2 regions of the Pseudocitrobacter sp. 2023LY-00077 genome follow, and region 1 is predicted to be linked to the other one. Evidence: predicted binding sites of a transcription regulator. Region 1 holds the regulator's gene; the other holds the start of a gene.

Region 1 (7,486 bases):
AGCTGGAAGGTGTGCGAAAAGGCTATCGTGCGGAAGTCACCCCGCTTGGCAGCAACCGTGTTATCAAAGGCACCGTAGATAGCATCGCGGCGGGCGTGACCAACGCCAGCAGCAGCAATGATGCGAAAGGCATGGCAACCATTGATTCCAACCTTGAATGGGTACGTCTTGCGCAGCGTGTGCCGGTCCGTATTCATCTTGATGAACAGCAGGACAATATCTGGCCTGCCGGGACAACCGCAACGGTAGTGATTACCGGTGAAAAAGACCGGGACGCGCAGAATATGACCTTCTTCCAGAAACTGGCGTTGCGTCTGCGTGAGTTCGGTTAATCGTTATGGGCATTTTTAGCATTGCCAATCAGCACATCCGCTTTGCCATTAAACTGGCGTGCGCGATTGTGCTGGCGCTGTTTGTCGGTTTCCACTTTGAGCTGGAAACGCCGCGCTGGGCGGTACTGACGGCAGCAATCGTCGCGGCAGGCCCGGCATTTGCCGCCGGTGGCGAGCCCTATTCCGGTGCTATCCGCTACCGCGGGATGCTGCGTATCATCGGGACCTTTATCGGGTGTATCGCAGCGTTAACCATCATTATTGTGATGATCCGCGCGCCGCTGTTAATGATTCTGGTGTGCTGTATTTGGGCCGGTTTTTGTACCTGGCTCTCCTCGCTGGTACGCGTAGAAAACTCCTACGCGTGGGGGCTGGCGGGCTACACGGCGCTGATAATCGTTATCACTATTCAGACCGAGCCGCTTCTCACGCCGCAATTTGCGGTCGAACGCTGTAGCGAGATCGTCATTGGTATCGTCTGCGCGATCATGGCCGATCTGCTTTTCTCCCCGCGATCGATCAAAAAAGAGATCGACCTTGAACTGGATACCCTGCTTATCGATCAATATCGCCTGATGCAGCTGTGCATCAAGCATGGTGACAGTGAAGAAGTTGACCGCGCGTGGAGTGGGCTGGTGCGCCGCACCGCAGCCCTGGGTGGGATGCGCAGCAACCTGAGCATGGAGTCTTCCCGCTGGTCGCGCGCTAATCGGCGCTTAAAGGCGCTGAACACGGTCTCCCTGACCATGATCACCCAGGCTTGTGAAACCTACATCATTCAGAACACACGTCCGGAAACGGTTACCGATGACTATCGCGAACTCTTCGCTGAGCCGGTTGAGACCGTGCAGGACGTGCATCGCCAACTTAAACGCATGCGTCGGGTGATGGCCTGGACGGGTGAACACGGCACGCCGGTAACGATTTACGGCTGGGTGGGTACGGCGACGCGCTACCTGCTGCTAAAACGCGGCGTGATTGGCAACGCCAAAATCAGCGCCCGCGAAGAGGAAATTCTTCAGGACGAAGTGGTGGTGAAGGCCGAGTCTGCCGAACGCCACCATGCGATGGTTAACTTCTGGCGTACGACGGTGTCCTGCGTGCTGGGCACGCTCTTCTGGCTGTGGACCGGCTGGACATCCGGCAGTGGGGCGATGGTGATGATTGCGGTGGTCACCTCGCTGGCTATGCGTTTGCCAAACCCTCGAATGGTCGCCGTCGACTTCCTTTACGGCACGCAGCTGGCGCTGCCGCTGGGAACGCTTTTCTTCCTGGTGATCATCCCATCTACCCAGCAAAGCATGCTGTTACTCTGCATCAGCCTTGCGGTGCTGGCATTCTTTATTGGTATCGAGGTGCAGAAACGGCGGCTGGGATCGCTGGGCGCGCTGGCGAGTACCATCAACATTATCGTGCTCGATAACCCGATGAAATTTGAATTTAGCCAGTTTCTCGATAGCGCGTTGGGCCAGCTGGTGGGCTGCTTCCTGGCGCTGATGGTTATCATGCTGATTCGCGATAACTCGCGTGAGCGGACGGGCCGCGTACTGCTGAACCAGTTTGTGTCGGCCGCAGTTTCGGCGATGACCACCAACTCCGCGCGACGTAAAGAGAACCATCTACCGGCGCTCTATCAGCAACTTTTCCTGTTGCTGAATAAATTCCCTGACGATATCGCTAAATTCCGTCTGGCCCTGTCGCTGATTATTGCGCACCAGCGTCTGCGCGATGCGCCAGTGCCGGTGAATCAGGATCTCTCTGAGTTTCACCGCCAGCTCAGACGCACGGCGGACAGCGTGATCTCTGCGGGCAACGATGATAAACGTCGTCGCTACTTCCTGCGTCTATTGGAAGAGTTAGATATCTATCAGGAAAAATTACGTATCTGGGACGCCTCGCCGCAGGTTACCGAACCGGTTAGTCGGCTGGTGGCGATGCTGCATAAGTATCAGAGCGCACTAACGAACAGCTAGCAATCACCCAGGCCCACGCACATTTCTCCCTCCTGTCAAAGCCGACGCCCTCAGCGTCGGTTTTTTTATCGCTATACTTAGAGGCGGATGACAGCGGCGGGAAAATTGAGGGCGAGTGATGGAAGTCTATTCTTTTGATTTTGATGAAATAGAAAACCAGGGTGATTTTTACCGCGAGTTCACGCGCCTCTTTGCACTCAAGAGTGGGTTGGTTCACGATCTCGATTCATTGTGGGATGTGGTGACCGGCAGCCAGCTACCGCTGCCGCTGGAGATAGAGTTCCTGCATCTGGATGAGAAGCAGAAGCGGCGTTACGGTGCGCTGATACTGTTATTTGATGAAGCAGAGGAAGAGCTGGAAGGGATGCTGCGCTTTAACCTTTCGCGGACATAAAAAAGCCCCCGCGTAATGGCGGGGGCAAGTCGTCGGACAAGACGACGAGGGTTTATTTGTACAATTCTGCGGTCGCGTGCCAGGTATTACCGGTACGCGCTTCAATAATGCGGTAGCCGCTTGCGCCTTCTTTTGCTGCTTTTGCTGATAATGCGCTATTCATATCCATCGGTGAACTCCCGACCTGGGATACGGATACGGTGCCCATAGATTGCAGGCTCTGTGCTTGTTCTGCACTAATTTGCTCAGCGGCGCTGGCACCAAAAGAGAGAACAGAAGCCAGACCCAAAGAAGCGATGATCATTGCGTTTTTCATAATTTTTACTCCACCATGTGCGACAGCGGTGAGAGGAGAAAACATGGCTTCCTGGACCGCTGTAGAAAATTTTTTTACCTGAATCTTACCTACTTTATAAGCCAAACTTATTTGTACAGTTCAGCCGTTGCGTGCCAGTGGTCACCGGTACGCGCTTCGATGATGCGGTAAGAAGAAGCACCCTGTTCTTCCGCTTTCTTGTTCAGCATCTCATGCATATCCATCGGAGAAGAACCGACTGCACCTACGGAAACGGTGCCGATAGCCTGGCGATTTTGCGCTTGATCGCTATTAATAGAGTCAGCGGCGAAAGCGCCAAAAGAGATAACGGAAAGGATGCTCAGAGCCGCAACAGTTGTTTTGATTTTCATGATCTACACCTCGTCGAATTATTTGGAGGGTCTTTGTTTTGTGACCCTCATCACGAAATTAAGTATACACTAATCACATCTAAAATTAATACCAGACTAATGGTTTCACTCATAAATCTGTTTTAAAGAATCTATTTTTTATGACCAAATGAAATAAAAAATGGTGTATTAGTGCTATTTCGTGAAGTGAATTCTAAGAAAATCATATGGATGCATGAATTTGATTTTTCGTGCGATTTCGCGCGGAGGTATTCACTGAAACTATGTGTTTAATCCGTTTTTAGCACTTAATGCAAAATGGGGGGCGGAGGAACGTCGGGGAAACGAAGCGGTAAAAAGGAATTATCCTCTGGCCGATGACCAGAGGATGGAGGATTACAGCTCTTGCTCGAACAGAACCAGAATGGCCTCGTAGAGATCTTTCACCGTAAAGCCACGGGCAGGGGTGGTAAAGATGGTGTCGTCACCGGCGATGCTGCCGAGGATACCTTCCGCTTTACCCAGCGAGTCGAGCAGGCGGGCAATCAGCTGCGCGGCACCGGGGCTTGTGTGGATAACCACAACCGCATCGTTGTAGTCGATATCCAGCACCAGATTTTTCAGCGGGCTGGAGGTTGTCGGCACGCCAAGTTCAGCCGGAAGGCAGTAGACCATCTCCATCTTGGCATTGCGGGTACGAACCGCGCCAAACTTGGTCAGCATGCGGGAGACTTTGGATTGATTAATATTCTCGAACCCTTCCTCCTGCAGCGCCTGGACGATCTCTCCCTGAGAGCTAAACTTTTCTTCCTTTAATAGCGCTTTGAACGCTTTCACTAATTCTTCTTGTTTGGTCGAACTTCGCATAAGTCACCCATATATGGTGATGAAATTAACATGATTATGCATATAAATGCATTTTTATGCAAATAATCTGCAAAAAAGGCGGATAATAATCGCGAGAAGGGGCGGATCTTAGCAAAATTTACTATTAATAAACATGCCTATATCACGGCCTGCAAATAAGGTTAAAAGTAAATTAAATGTTATGAAAATGATGTTGTTTTAACCAGATCACTGGTTATAGTTTAAGGGATAGTTGATGTGGATTTGGTTACGTGAAAAAGGCCTTTCCCGGTAAACGAGTGAGCAATTTTGTAGCAAGGCTGCTAAATACCCCTCATTCTGTAAGTAATTAGATTGTAATTATTTACACCGTGAATTAAGGTCGCCGCAACGGAGTATAACAGGCAGTGCCCTGCGTCGGTTTCGCGGTACATGACAGGTCACCCTGAATGACATTAACCATAATAAGGAGTTTCGGATGAAAGTTGCAGTCCTTGGTGCCGCCGGCGGTATCGGTCAGGCGCTTGCCCTACTACTTAAGACCCAACTACCTTCAGGCTCAGAACTCACTCTCTATGATATCGCCCCTGTTACGCCAGGCGTGGCGGTCGATCTCAGTCATATCCCGACCGACGTGAAGATCACAGGCTTCTCAGGTGAAGATGCTTCTCCGGCGCTGGAAGGTGCGGATGTGGTACTGATCTCCGCGGGCGTCGCGCGCAAACCGGGTATGGATCGCTCCGATCTGTTTAACGTCAATGCCGGGATCGTGAAGAGCCTGGTGCAGCAGGTGGCGAAAACCGCCCCAAAAGCCTGTATTGGCATTATTACTAACCCGGTCAACACCACCGTTGCCATCGCGGCAGAAGTGCTGAAAAAAGCGGGCGTTTACGATAAGAACAAACTGTTCGGCGTCACGACGCTGGATATCATCCGCTCAAATACATTTGTGGCGGAGCTGAAAGGTAAAAAAGCGACAGAAGTGGAAGTGCCGGTTATTGGCGGCCACTCTGGCGTGACCATTCTGCCGCTGTTGTCGCAGATCCCTGGCGTTTCCTTTAGCGATCAGGAAGTGGCCGATCTGACCAAACGTATCCAGAATGCGGGTACGGAAGTGGTCGAAGCCAAAGCCGGTGGCGGCTCCGCAACCCTGTCTATGGGGCAGGCGGCTGCGCGTTTAGGTCTTTCTCTGGTTCGCGCCCTGCAGGGTGAGAAAGGCATCGTTGAATGCGCCTATGTTGAAGGCGACGGTCAGTACGCGCGTTTCTTCTCTCAGCCGCTGCTGCTGGGCAAAAACGGTGTGGAAGAGCGTCAGTCTATCGGCAAGCTGAGCGCGTTTGAACAACAGGCGCTGGAAGGTATGCTGGATACGCTGAGAAAAGATATTACGCTCGGCGAAGAGTTTGTGAATAAGTGATGTAAAGCATGAAAAAAAAGGGCCGCGAGGCCCTTTTTTGTGTCCGCTAGTTTGACGCCGGATACTCCTGAATCGTCACCTTCAGCGTTAGTTTCTTATCGTCGCGCATGACTTCAACCGGGATGTCCGACCCCGGACGAATCTCGGCTACCTGGTCCATGGTTTCCAGCGCGGAGAGCGCCGGTTTACCGTTCACCGATGTGATAACGTCATTGACCTGAATGCCTGCCTGCGCGGCCGGGCCACCGGCGGTGACTTCGTTAACCACGATCCCCTGGATCTGATCCATGCCGCCGCCCTGCGCGTGCAGTGGGGCGATCTCGCGCCCGCCGATCCCGATGTAACCACGGATCACCCGACCATCGCGGATCAGCTTATCCATGATCTTAGTTGCCAGCTGGAACGGGATGGCGAAGCTTAAGCCTTCCGGCGTTTCGCCATCGTTACTCTTATCGAAGGAGAGGGTGTTGATACCCATCAGCTCGCCCAGCGAGTTAATCAGTGCGCCGCCAGAGTTGCCGTGGTTGATGGAGGCATCTGTTTGCAGGAAGTTCTGTCGCCCGGTAGGGTTCAGGCCGATACGCCCGGTGGCGCTGATGATGCCCTGCGTAATGGTCTGCCCCAGGTTGTAAGGGTTACCAATCGCCAGCACCACATCGCCAATGTGCGGCACGCGCTTCGGGTTGATGGGGATGACCGGCAGGCCGCCGGTGGCGTTAATTTTCAGCACTGCGAGGTCGGTAAGCGTATCGGAGCCGACCAGCAGCGCTTCAAATACGCGGCCATCCTGCAACGCGACGATGATTTGATCGGCATCGTTAATGACATGCTTGTTGGTCACGATATACCCGCGTTCGTCCATGATCACCCCGGAGCCGAGCGTGCGGATCTCCAGTTGATTCTGCCCGGTGCTGTTAAGACCACGGTTATAGACGTTGACGACCGCTGGCGCGGCACGACGCACAGCCTGGTTATAGCTGGCGGGGGATTCATCCGAGCTGGTGAGCGTGGTGGTCGCGGTTGTCCACTTGCGTAAAGAGGGCATCGCGGCCAGCAAAATGCCACCGACAATAAAACCAATTGCGACAGAACGTAAAAGCTTTGCAAGCATGATCAGGTATCGTTGATGAATAAACGTTCGCAGCATACCACGACTTCGCTGGACATCACACGCTGCGCGATGTCCAGCGTAAGACGGTTAACGCAGTAAGAGATAAATGCTCTCTTCACCGCGCATCACGTTCAGGGCAATCACCGACGGTTTGGTCTCCAGCACTTTGCGCATATCCGCGATGGACTGCGTGCGCTGGCGGTTAATACCGATGATGACATCATCTTTATGCAGGCCAACCTGCGCCGCTGCGCTGCCTTTTTCCACGTCGCTGATGACAATGCCTTTGGTACCGTCTTTCAACTGACCGTCGCTTAATGATGCCCCCTGAAGCTGCGGAGCGATCATTTCTGCGCTGGCGGTCGCCGAGGTGCTTTTATCCAGCGTGACTTCGACTTCCAGCGGTTTGCCATCGCGCAGCAGACCCAGCTTCACTTTTGAGCCGGGTTCGGTGGTGGCGATGCGCGAGCGCAGTTCGGCAAAGCTGCTCAGCGCTTTTCCGTTCAGGCTAACAATCACGTCGCCTGATTTTATGCCCGCTTTCGCCGAGCCGGAGTTAGGCAGCACTTCGCTGACAAACGCCCCGCGCTGTACGTTGAGGTTAAACGCTTTAGCGATATCGGCGCTCATTTCCATACCGCGAATACCGAGCAGCCCGCGTTTGATTTCGCCGAACTGAATCAGCTGTTTCGCGAGGATTTGCGCCATATTGCTGGGGATGGCGAAGCCAATCCCGACGCTGCCGCC
Region 2 (7,486 bases), on a different contig from region 1:
GAGCGTGAAACCACGCTGCGCAGCGCGCTGGCGACGGCGATGTTTGGCCTGAACGCGCAGGATATCGAGCGCCTGAATCAGGATGAAGATGCCTGGGATGCGCTGGTGGAAGAGTTCAGCCAGTACCGCGACATTTGGCAAAAGCGCGGCGTGATGCCGATGCTCCGCGCCCTGATGAGCGCGCGAAACATCGCTGAAAACCTGCTGGCGACCCACGGCGGCGAGCGCCGTTTAACCGACATCCTGCATTTAAGCGAACTGTTACAGGAAGCGGCGACACAGCTTGAAAGTGAGCACGCGCTGGTGCGCTGGCTGAACCAACAAATCGCCGAGCCCAACACCAACGCCTCGAATCAACAGATGCGTCTGGAGAGCGACAAGCACCTGGTGCAAATCGTTACTATCCACAAATCGAAAGGGCTGGAGTATCCGCTGGTCTGGCTGCCGTTTATCGCCCGTTTTCGCAAACAGGATCAGGCGTTTTATCACGATCGCGAATCCTTCTCGGCGGTGCTGGATCTCCAGCAGGGCGAAGAGAGCCTGGAGCTGGCGGAAGCGGAACGGCTGGCGGAAGATTTACGCCTGCTCTATGTGGCGCTAACCCGCGCCGTCTGGCACTGCAGCCTGGGCATGGCGCCGCTGACTTCGCGTCGTAGCGACAAAGCGACCGAAACCGATATCCACCACAGTGCGCCGGGCCGCCTGCTGCAAAAAGGCGAGCAGCTTGACGCCGCCGGGCTGGAAGCCGCACTGCGCGCGCTGTGTGATGAACATATTGCGCTGACGATTGCCAGCGAACCCGACGATACCCGCTGGCAGGCGTTACAGCCAGAGGTGCCTGAACTGACGGCGCGCCAGGTGATGCGGCGCATGGTCGATGACTGGCGCGTTACCAGTTATTCCGGCCTGCAACAGCGCGGCCATAGCATGGCGCAGGATCTGCTACCACGTCTGGATATCGATGCCGCAGGCGTAGGGGAGGCGATGGAAGAGGAGGCGCTCACGCCGCATCACTTCCCGCGCGGCGCATCGCCTGGCACCTTCCTGCACAGCCTGTTTGAAGATCTCGATTTTACGCAGCCGGTTGATGCCGAATGGATGCGTGAAAAACTGCTGCTTAACGGTTTTGAAGAGCACTGGGAGCCGGTGCTGACGCGCTGGATTTCTCAGGTGCTGGCCACGCCGCTTACGCCGGAAGGCGTGGCGCTAAATCAACTGGATGCACGGCAAAAACAGGTGGAGATGGAGTTCTATCTTCCTATCGAAAAGCCGCTCGACCCGGTGGCGCTGGATACCGTGGTACGCCGCTACGACTCGCTTTCGGCGGGCTGTCCGCCCCTTGATTTCCGTCAGGTGCGAGGGATGCTGAAGGGCTTTATCGACCTGGTCTTCCGCCACAACGGGCGCTACTACCTGCTTGACTATAAATCGAACTGGCTGGGCGCGAACAGCGACGCCTACACCCAGCAGGCGATGGCGCAGGCGATGCAGTCGCACCGCTACGATTTGCAGTATCAGCTCTATACGCTGGCGCTGCACCGCTATTTGCGGCACCGCCTGGCCGATTATGACTACGAGCAACACTTTGGCGGCGTGATTTATCTGTTCCTGCGCGGTGTGGATGGCGAACCGGGTCAACAGGGGATTTTTAGCACCCGCCCCCAATTCGAACTGGTTGATGCAATGGACGCCCTGTTTGCCGGGCAGACGCTGGAGATGGCATCGTGAGCCTGGAAAATTTACTGATTGAAGCCGCAGAGTTAAAACTGCTGCGCCCGCTGGATGTGCAGTTCGCGCTGAGTATCGCCCGCAATGAACATCCTGCCGTGATGCTGGCGGCGGCAATTTTGAGCCGCGACGCCGGAGAGGGACACGTTTGCCTGCCGCTCAGCCATTTGCAGCATGCGCCGACGCTGAATGGTCGGGCAAAAGTCTTGTGGACGCAACTACTGGACGCGGTCGAAATACCCGACGACTGGGCGGCCTTGTTACTGGCCTCGCAGGCGGTGAGCCAGGGCGAGCGCCCGACGCCGCTGATCCTCTGCGGGGACCGTCTGTATCTGAACCGCATGTGGGGTAATGAACGAAGCGTCGCGCGTTTCTTCCGCGATGCGCAACTTGCAGAGCCTATTGATGAATCGCTGATTACCGAGACGCTCGCCGATCTTTTCCCGCCCTCCGACACCATCGACTGGCAAAAAGTCGCTGCCGCCGTCGCGCTCACCCGACGTATTTCGGTGATCTCAGGTGGGCCTGGCACCGGGAAAACCACCACCGTAGCAAAACTGCTGGCGGCGCTGGTGCGCATTGCGGGCGAGAATAAATGCCGTATTCGCCTGGCCGCGCCGACCGGGAAAGCCGCGGCGCGACTTACTGAATCGCTGGGCGCTGCGCTGCGCAAATTGCCGCTGAGCGAAAGTCAGAAAGCGATGCTGCCAACCGATGCCAGTACGCTGCATCGTCTGTTAGGCGCGCAGCCTGGCAGCCAGCGCATGCGTTATCACGCGGGAAACCCGCTGCATCTGGATGTGCTGGTGGTGGATGAAGCGTCAATGATTGACCTGCCGATGATGGCGCGCTTGATTGACGCGCTGCCGCGTCACGGGAGGGTGATTTTCCTTGGCGACCGCGACCAACTGGCCTCGGTGGAAGCCGGCGCGGTGCTGGGCGATATCTGTGCGTGGGTTAATAGCGGCTATACGTCGGAGCGCGCTCTTCAACTGAGCCGCCTGACAGGCACGACGGTGCCGGAAGGGGAAGGCGAGACGGCTCGCGCATTGCGTGACAGCCTTTGCCTGCTGCGTACCAGCTACCGCTTCGGCAGTGATTCCGGAATTGGGCAACTGGCGCGCGCGGTGAATCAGGGCGATCGTGCTGGCGTGCGTGACGTCTTTGCGCGAGGCTTCGCGGATATTGAACTGAAATCCCTGCGTACCAGCGACGAGTATGAAACGATGCTCGACGATGCGCGCGCGGGCTATGGGCGCTATCTGCAATGCCTGCGCCAGCAGGCCGACCCGGCTGAAATTTTGCAGGCTTTTGGTGAGTATCAGCTCCTGTGCGCTCTGCGCGAAGGGCCGTGGGGAGTCAGCGGGTTGAATCAGCAGCTCGAACTGTCGCTGGTGCGCCATCGCATGATTGCGCCGCAGCGGCATTCTCGCTGGTATGAAGGGCGTCCGGTGATGATCGCCCGAAACGACAGTGCGCTGGGGCTGTTTAACGGTGACATTGGCGTGGCGCTCGATCGCGGACAGGGGTTACGCGTCTGGTTCCCGATGCCGGACGGAACCATTAAATCGGTGCAGCCGAGTCGTTTGCCCGAGCACGATACGGCCTGGGCGATGACGGTGCATAAATCGCAGGGCTCTGAATTTGACCATGCCGCGCTGGTTTTGCCGACGCAGCCCGTGCCGGTTGTGACGCGGGAACTGGTGTATACGGCGATTACGCGTGCGAAATCACGCTTGTCGATGTACGCCGATACGGCGTTGTTAGGGCAGGCGATTGTCGCCAGAACCGAGCGACGCAGCGGGCTGGCGGCGATTTTCGCCGAGGATTAATGGGGTTGTCGGATGCCCTGTAGGCCGGATAAGCGTTAGCGCCATCCGGCGTAAAACGTCACCCCAAATCCGCCATCAGCACTTTTGAGCGTCGCTGGTAGTTATACATCTGCTTTTTGCTCTCCGGCAGCAGCTCAACATCCACCGGCTGGAACCCACGTTCCTGGAACCAGTGAATGCTGCGGGTGGTCAGCACAAACAGCTTGCTCAGCCCCATCTGCTTTGCCTGCGTAGAGATGCGCTGCAACAGTACCTCCCCGCGTGATGAGCTTTGATAATCCGGATGTACCGCCACGCAGGCCATCTCGCCGATTTTCTCTTCCGGGAAAGGATAGAGCGCCGCACAGGCGATGGTGGTGTTATCGCGCTGAATAATGGTGAATTTGTCGATCTCCATCTCCAGCTGTTCGCGGGAGCGGCGCACCAGGATACCCTGCTGTTCAAGCGGATGGATGAGATCGAGGATGCCGCCAATATCGTTGATGGTGGCGCGGCGGATCTGCTCGGCGCTTTCCATCACAATCTGGGTCCCGATACCGTCGCGGGAGAAAAGCTCCTGCAACAGCGCGCCATCTTCCTGATAGCTGATCAAGTGGCTGCGGCGCACGCCGCTGCGGCATGCTTTGACCGCACCGCGCAGAAAACGCACGGTGCCAGATAAGTAATCGCCTTCCTGCTCAAGCTCCTCAACGCGGGCTTGTGCTTCGTTGGGGAACAGCTCTGGCACGATGTTACCCTCACGGTCAAAAACCCCTTGAGAAGAGCAGAAGCCGATCATCTTTTCCGCTTTCAGTTTGATAGCCAGCTGCGTGGCAATCTCTTCAGAGGTCAGGTTGAAGCTTTCGCCGGTGACGGAAACGGCGACCGGCCCCATCAGGACGATTGCGCCGCTGTCGAGCTGACGATGAATCGCTTCTTCATCGATACGACGAATGCGCCCGCTGTGACAGTAATCGACGCCATCATCGACGCCCAGCGGCTGGGCAATGATAAAATTGCCGCTGACGACGTTAATATGCGCACCCTGCAACGGCGTATTGTTGAGGCTCATGGATAAACGCGCGGTGATATCGAGCTGTAGCAACCCGGCTGCCTGTTTAACCAGTTCCAGGCTTTTCGCATCGGTCACGCGAATTTGCTTGTGGTAGAGCGGCTCATGATGATGCGCTTCAAGATTGGCATCGATTTGCGGGCGCGCGCCATAGACCAGCACCAGGCGAATCCCCAGACTATGCAGCAGACCAATGTCATTGACAATACTGGAGAAATTGTCATGTTCGATGGCTTCTCCGCCCAGCATGATGACAAACGTTTTTCCCCGATGGGCATTGATATAGGGAACTGAATGACGAAACCCTTCGACCAGTTCGGTTTTACGTTCCTTCACCACGGCATGACCTCTCAGTGCATTTTTATTCGCAATAAGTGTATTTTTATTCTGTTTTGGCCGTGAGTGCAAGCGCGAATTTTCCGCGAAAGGGTAAAATGAATTCCGAAAAAGGGCTTAGCAAAAGAATGTTTACCCTTTTATAGATGACAGTTTATGCGCCTTTGGTTAAAGTTTTTGGTCAAACTTATTATGCGTAATACCAAAGTAAGCATTATTGGCTCGGGAGAAGCATGTCGGGAAGTCAGTCATTTAGCCGCCGCCGCTTGTTAAAAGGGGCGGGCGCCATGTGGTTATTAAGCGTCAGTCAGGTAGGTATGGCTGCCACAAGCCAGGTGGTGGCCGTGCGCGTCTGGCCTGCGTCCAGCTATACGCGTGTGACGGTTGAGTCAAATCGGGAGCTGAAATACCGACAGTTTGCGCTGAGCAATCCGGAACGCCTGGTCGTCGACCTTGAGGGCGTGAACCTGAACTCGGTGTTGAAAGGCATGACGGCGCAAATCCGCGCTGACGATCCCTTTATTAAATCTGCGCGCGTCGGGCAGTTTGATCCGCAAACCGTGCGGATGGTGTTCGAACTCAAGCAGAACGTCACGCCGCAGCTGTTTGCGCTGGCGCCGGTTGCCGGGTTTAAAGAGCGTCTGGTCATGGACCTGTACCCGGCGAATGCGCAGGATGTTCAGGATCCGCTGCTGGCGTTGCTGGAAGATTACAACCGTGGCGATCTCGATAAACAGGTGCCGCCTGCGCAGAGTGGGCCGCAGCCTGGTAAGGCCGGGCGCGATCGTCCTATCGTTATCATGCTCGATCCGGGGCACGGTGGGGAAGACTCCGGCGCGGTGGGTAAATATAAAACGCGTGAAAAAGATGTGGTGCTGCAAATTGCCCGACGCCTGCGGTCGCTTATCGAGAAAGAAGGCAACATGAAGGTCTACATGACGCGAAATGAAGATATCTTTATTCCGCTGAAGGTGCGTGTGGCGAAAGCCCAGAAGCAGCGCGCAGATCTGTTTGTCTCTATTCACGCCGATGCTTTCACCAGCCGTCAGCCGAGCGGGTCATCGGTTTTTGCGCTCTCAACCAAAGGCGCAACCAGTACCGCCGCGAAATTCCTCGCACAAACCCAGAACGCCGCCGACTTAATCGGTGGGGTGAGTAAAAGCGGCGATCGCTACGTCGACCACACCATGTTTGATATGGTGCAGTCGCTGACCATCGCCGATAGCCTGAAATTCGGCAAAGCGGTGCTTAAACACATGGGTAAGGTGAATAAGCTGCATAAGAATCAGGTTGAGCAGGCGGGCTTTGCGGTACTGAAAGCGCCGGATATTCCGTCTATCCTCGTCGAAACAGCGTTTATCAGTAACGTCGAAGAGGAGCGTAAGCTCAAGACGGCAACCTTCCAGCAGGAAGTCGCCGAGTCTATCCTGGCGGGGATAAAAGCCTATTTTGCCGATGGCGCGACGCTGGCGAGGCGATAAGGCACAGGAGGAGGGCGCTGCGGCGCTCTTTTTTATGGCTGGGCTAAATGACAGGCAAAAAAAAACACCCAAATGGGTGCTTGATTTTGTTGGTTGCGGGGGCCGGATTTGAACCGACGACCTTCGGGTTATGAGCCCGACGAGCTACCAGGCTGCTCCACCCCGCGTCCGTCTGTTACTCTTCCATCGAGTAACCTTTTCTCTTTTGTACAATGTGTTGGTTGCGGGGGCCAGATTTGAACTGACGACCTTCGGGTTATGAGCCCGACGAGCTACCAGGCTGCTCCACCCCGCGTCCGTCTGTTACTCTCTTTCAAGTAACTCTTTTCACATTGTAATTGGTTGCGGGGGCCAGATTTGAACTGACGACCTTCGGGTTATGAGCCCGACGAGCTACCAGGCTGCTCCACCCCGCGTCCGTGGATGCGCACTATACTCTGCTCGCTTTCTGATGCAACTATTTTTTGATTTAAATGGTTATTTTTTCCGAAAACGCGTTAAAAAGCGTCAGCTTGGTTTGTTTTTTGTACGAAATTGCGCTCAGGGGACGTTATCACGTTTCAATAGGCCTGGCGGTTTGTTATCTTCTTCGGGCATTCACGAATTACGTAGAAGACGAGATACCATGAAAGGACGTTGGGCAAAGTATGTGGTGACGGGCGCAATGCTGGCGATGCTGGCAGCCTGTTCTTCCAAACCGACCGATCGCGGTCAACAGTATAAAGACGGGAAATTTACCCAGCCTTTCTCACTGGTCAATCAACCTGAAGCCGTCGGCGCGCCAATCAACGCCGGTGATTTTGCAGAACAGGTTAATCAAATTCGCAGCGCGTCGCCGCGCCTGTATGGTAACCAGAGCAACGTGTATAACGCCGTGCAGCAGTGGCTGCGTGCCGGGGGTGATACGCGCAACATGCGCCAGTTCGGTCTCGACGCCTGGCAAATGGAAGGTGCCGATAACTACGGTAACGTCCAGTTTACTGGTTACTACACGCCGGTGATTCAGGCGCGCCATACCCGTCAGGGTGAGTTCCAGTATCCGATTTACCGCATGCCGC

The links. The regulator ArgR, encoded in region 1, controls arginine synthesis, uptake and breakdown. The targets are predictions, from matches to a motif close to ANTGAATAAAAATACANT.
Region 2: argA (amino-acid N-acetyltransferase) is a predicted target of ArgR. The motif match lies at 4,985-5,002, and genes of this name have one in related genera.

The regions. Positions count from the first base shown of each region.
Region 1 is NZ_JBSPEI010000005.1:35,274-42,759, forward strand. It holds gene aaeA (p-hydroxybenzoic acid efflux pump subunit AaeA) at 1-332, shown strand, start outside; gene aaeB (p-hydroxybenzoic acid efflux pump subunit AaeB) at 338-2,305, shown strand; gene ACWWFX_RS08090 (barstar family protein) at 2,424-2,699, shown strand; gene yhcN (peroxide/acid stress response protein YhcN) at 2,752-3,015, opposite strand; gene yhcN (peroxide/acid stress response protein YhcN) at 3,123-3,386, opposite strand; gene argR (transcriptional regulator ArgR) at 3,762-4,232, opposite strand; gene mdh (malate dehydrogenase) at 4,690-5,628, shown strand; gene degS (outer membrane-stress sensor serine endopeptidase DegS) at 5,675-6,739, opposite strand; gene degQ (serine endoprotease DegQ) at 6,827-7,486, opposite strand, start outside.
Region 2 is NZ_JBSPEI010000002.1:189,632-197,117, reverse strand. It holds gene recB (exodeoxyribonuclease V subunit beta) at 1-1,728, shown strand, start outside; gene recD (exodeoxyribonuclease V subunit alpha) at 1,725-3,560, shown strand; gene argA (amino-acid N-acetyltransferase) at 3,619-4,950, opposite strand; gene amiC (N-acetylmuramoyl-L-alanine amidase AmiC) at 5,181-6,428, shown strand; tRNA gene ACWWFX_RS03325 (tRNA-Met) at 6,519-6,595, opposite strand; tRNA gene ACWWFX_RS03320 (tRNA-Met) at 6,647-6,723, opposite strand; tRNA gene ACWWFX_RS03315 (tRNA-Met) at 6,768-6,844, opposite strand; gene mltA (murein transglycosylase A) at 7,054-7,486, shown strand, end outside.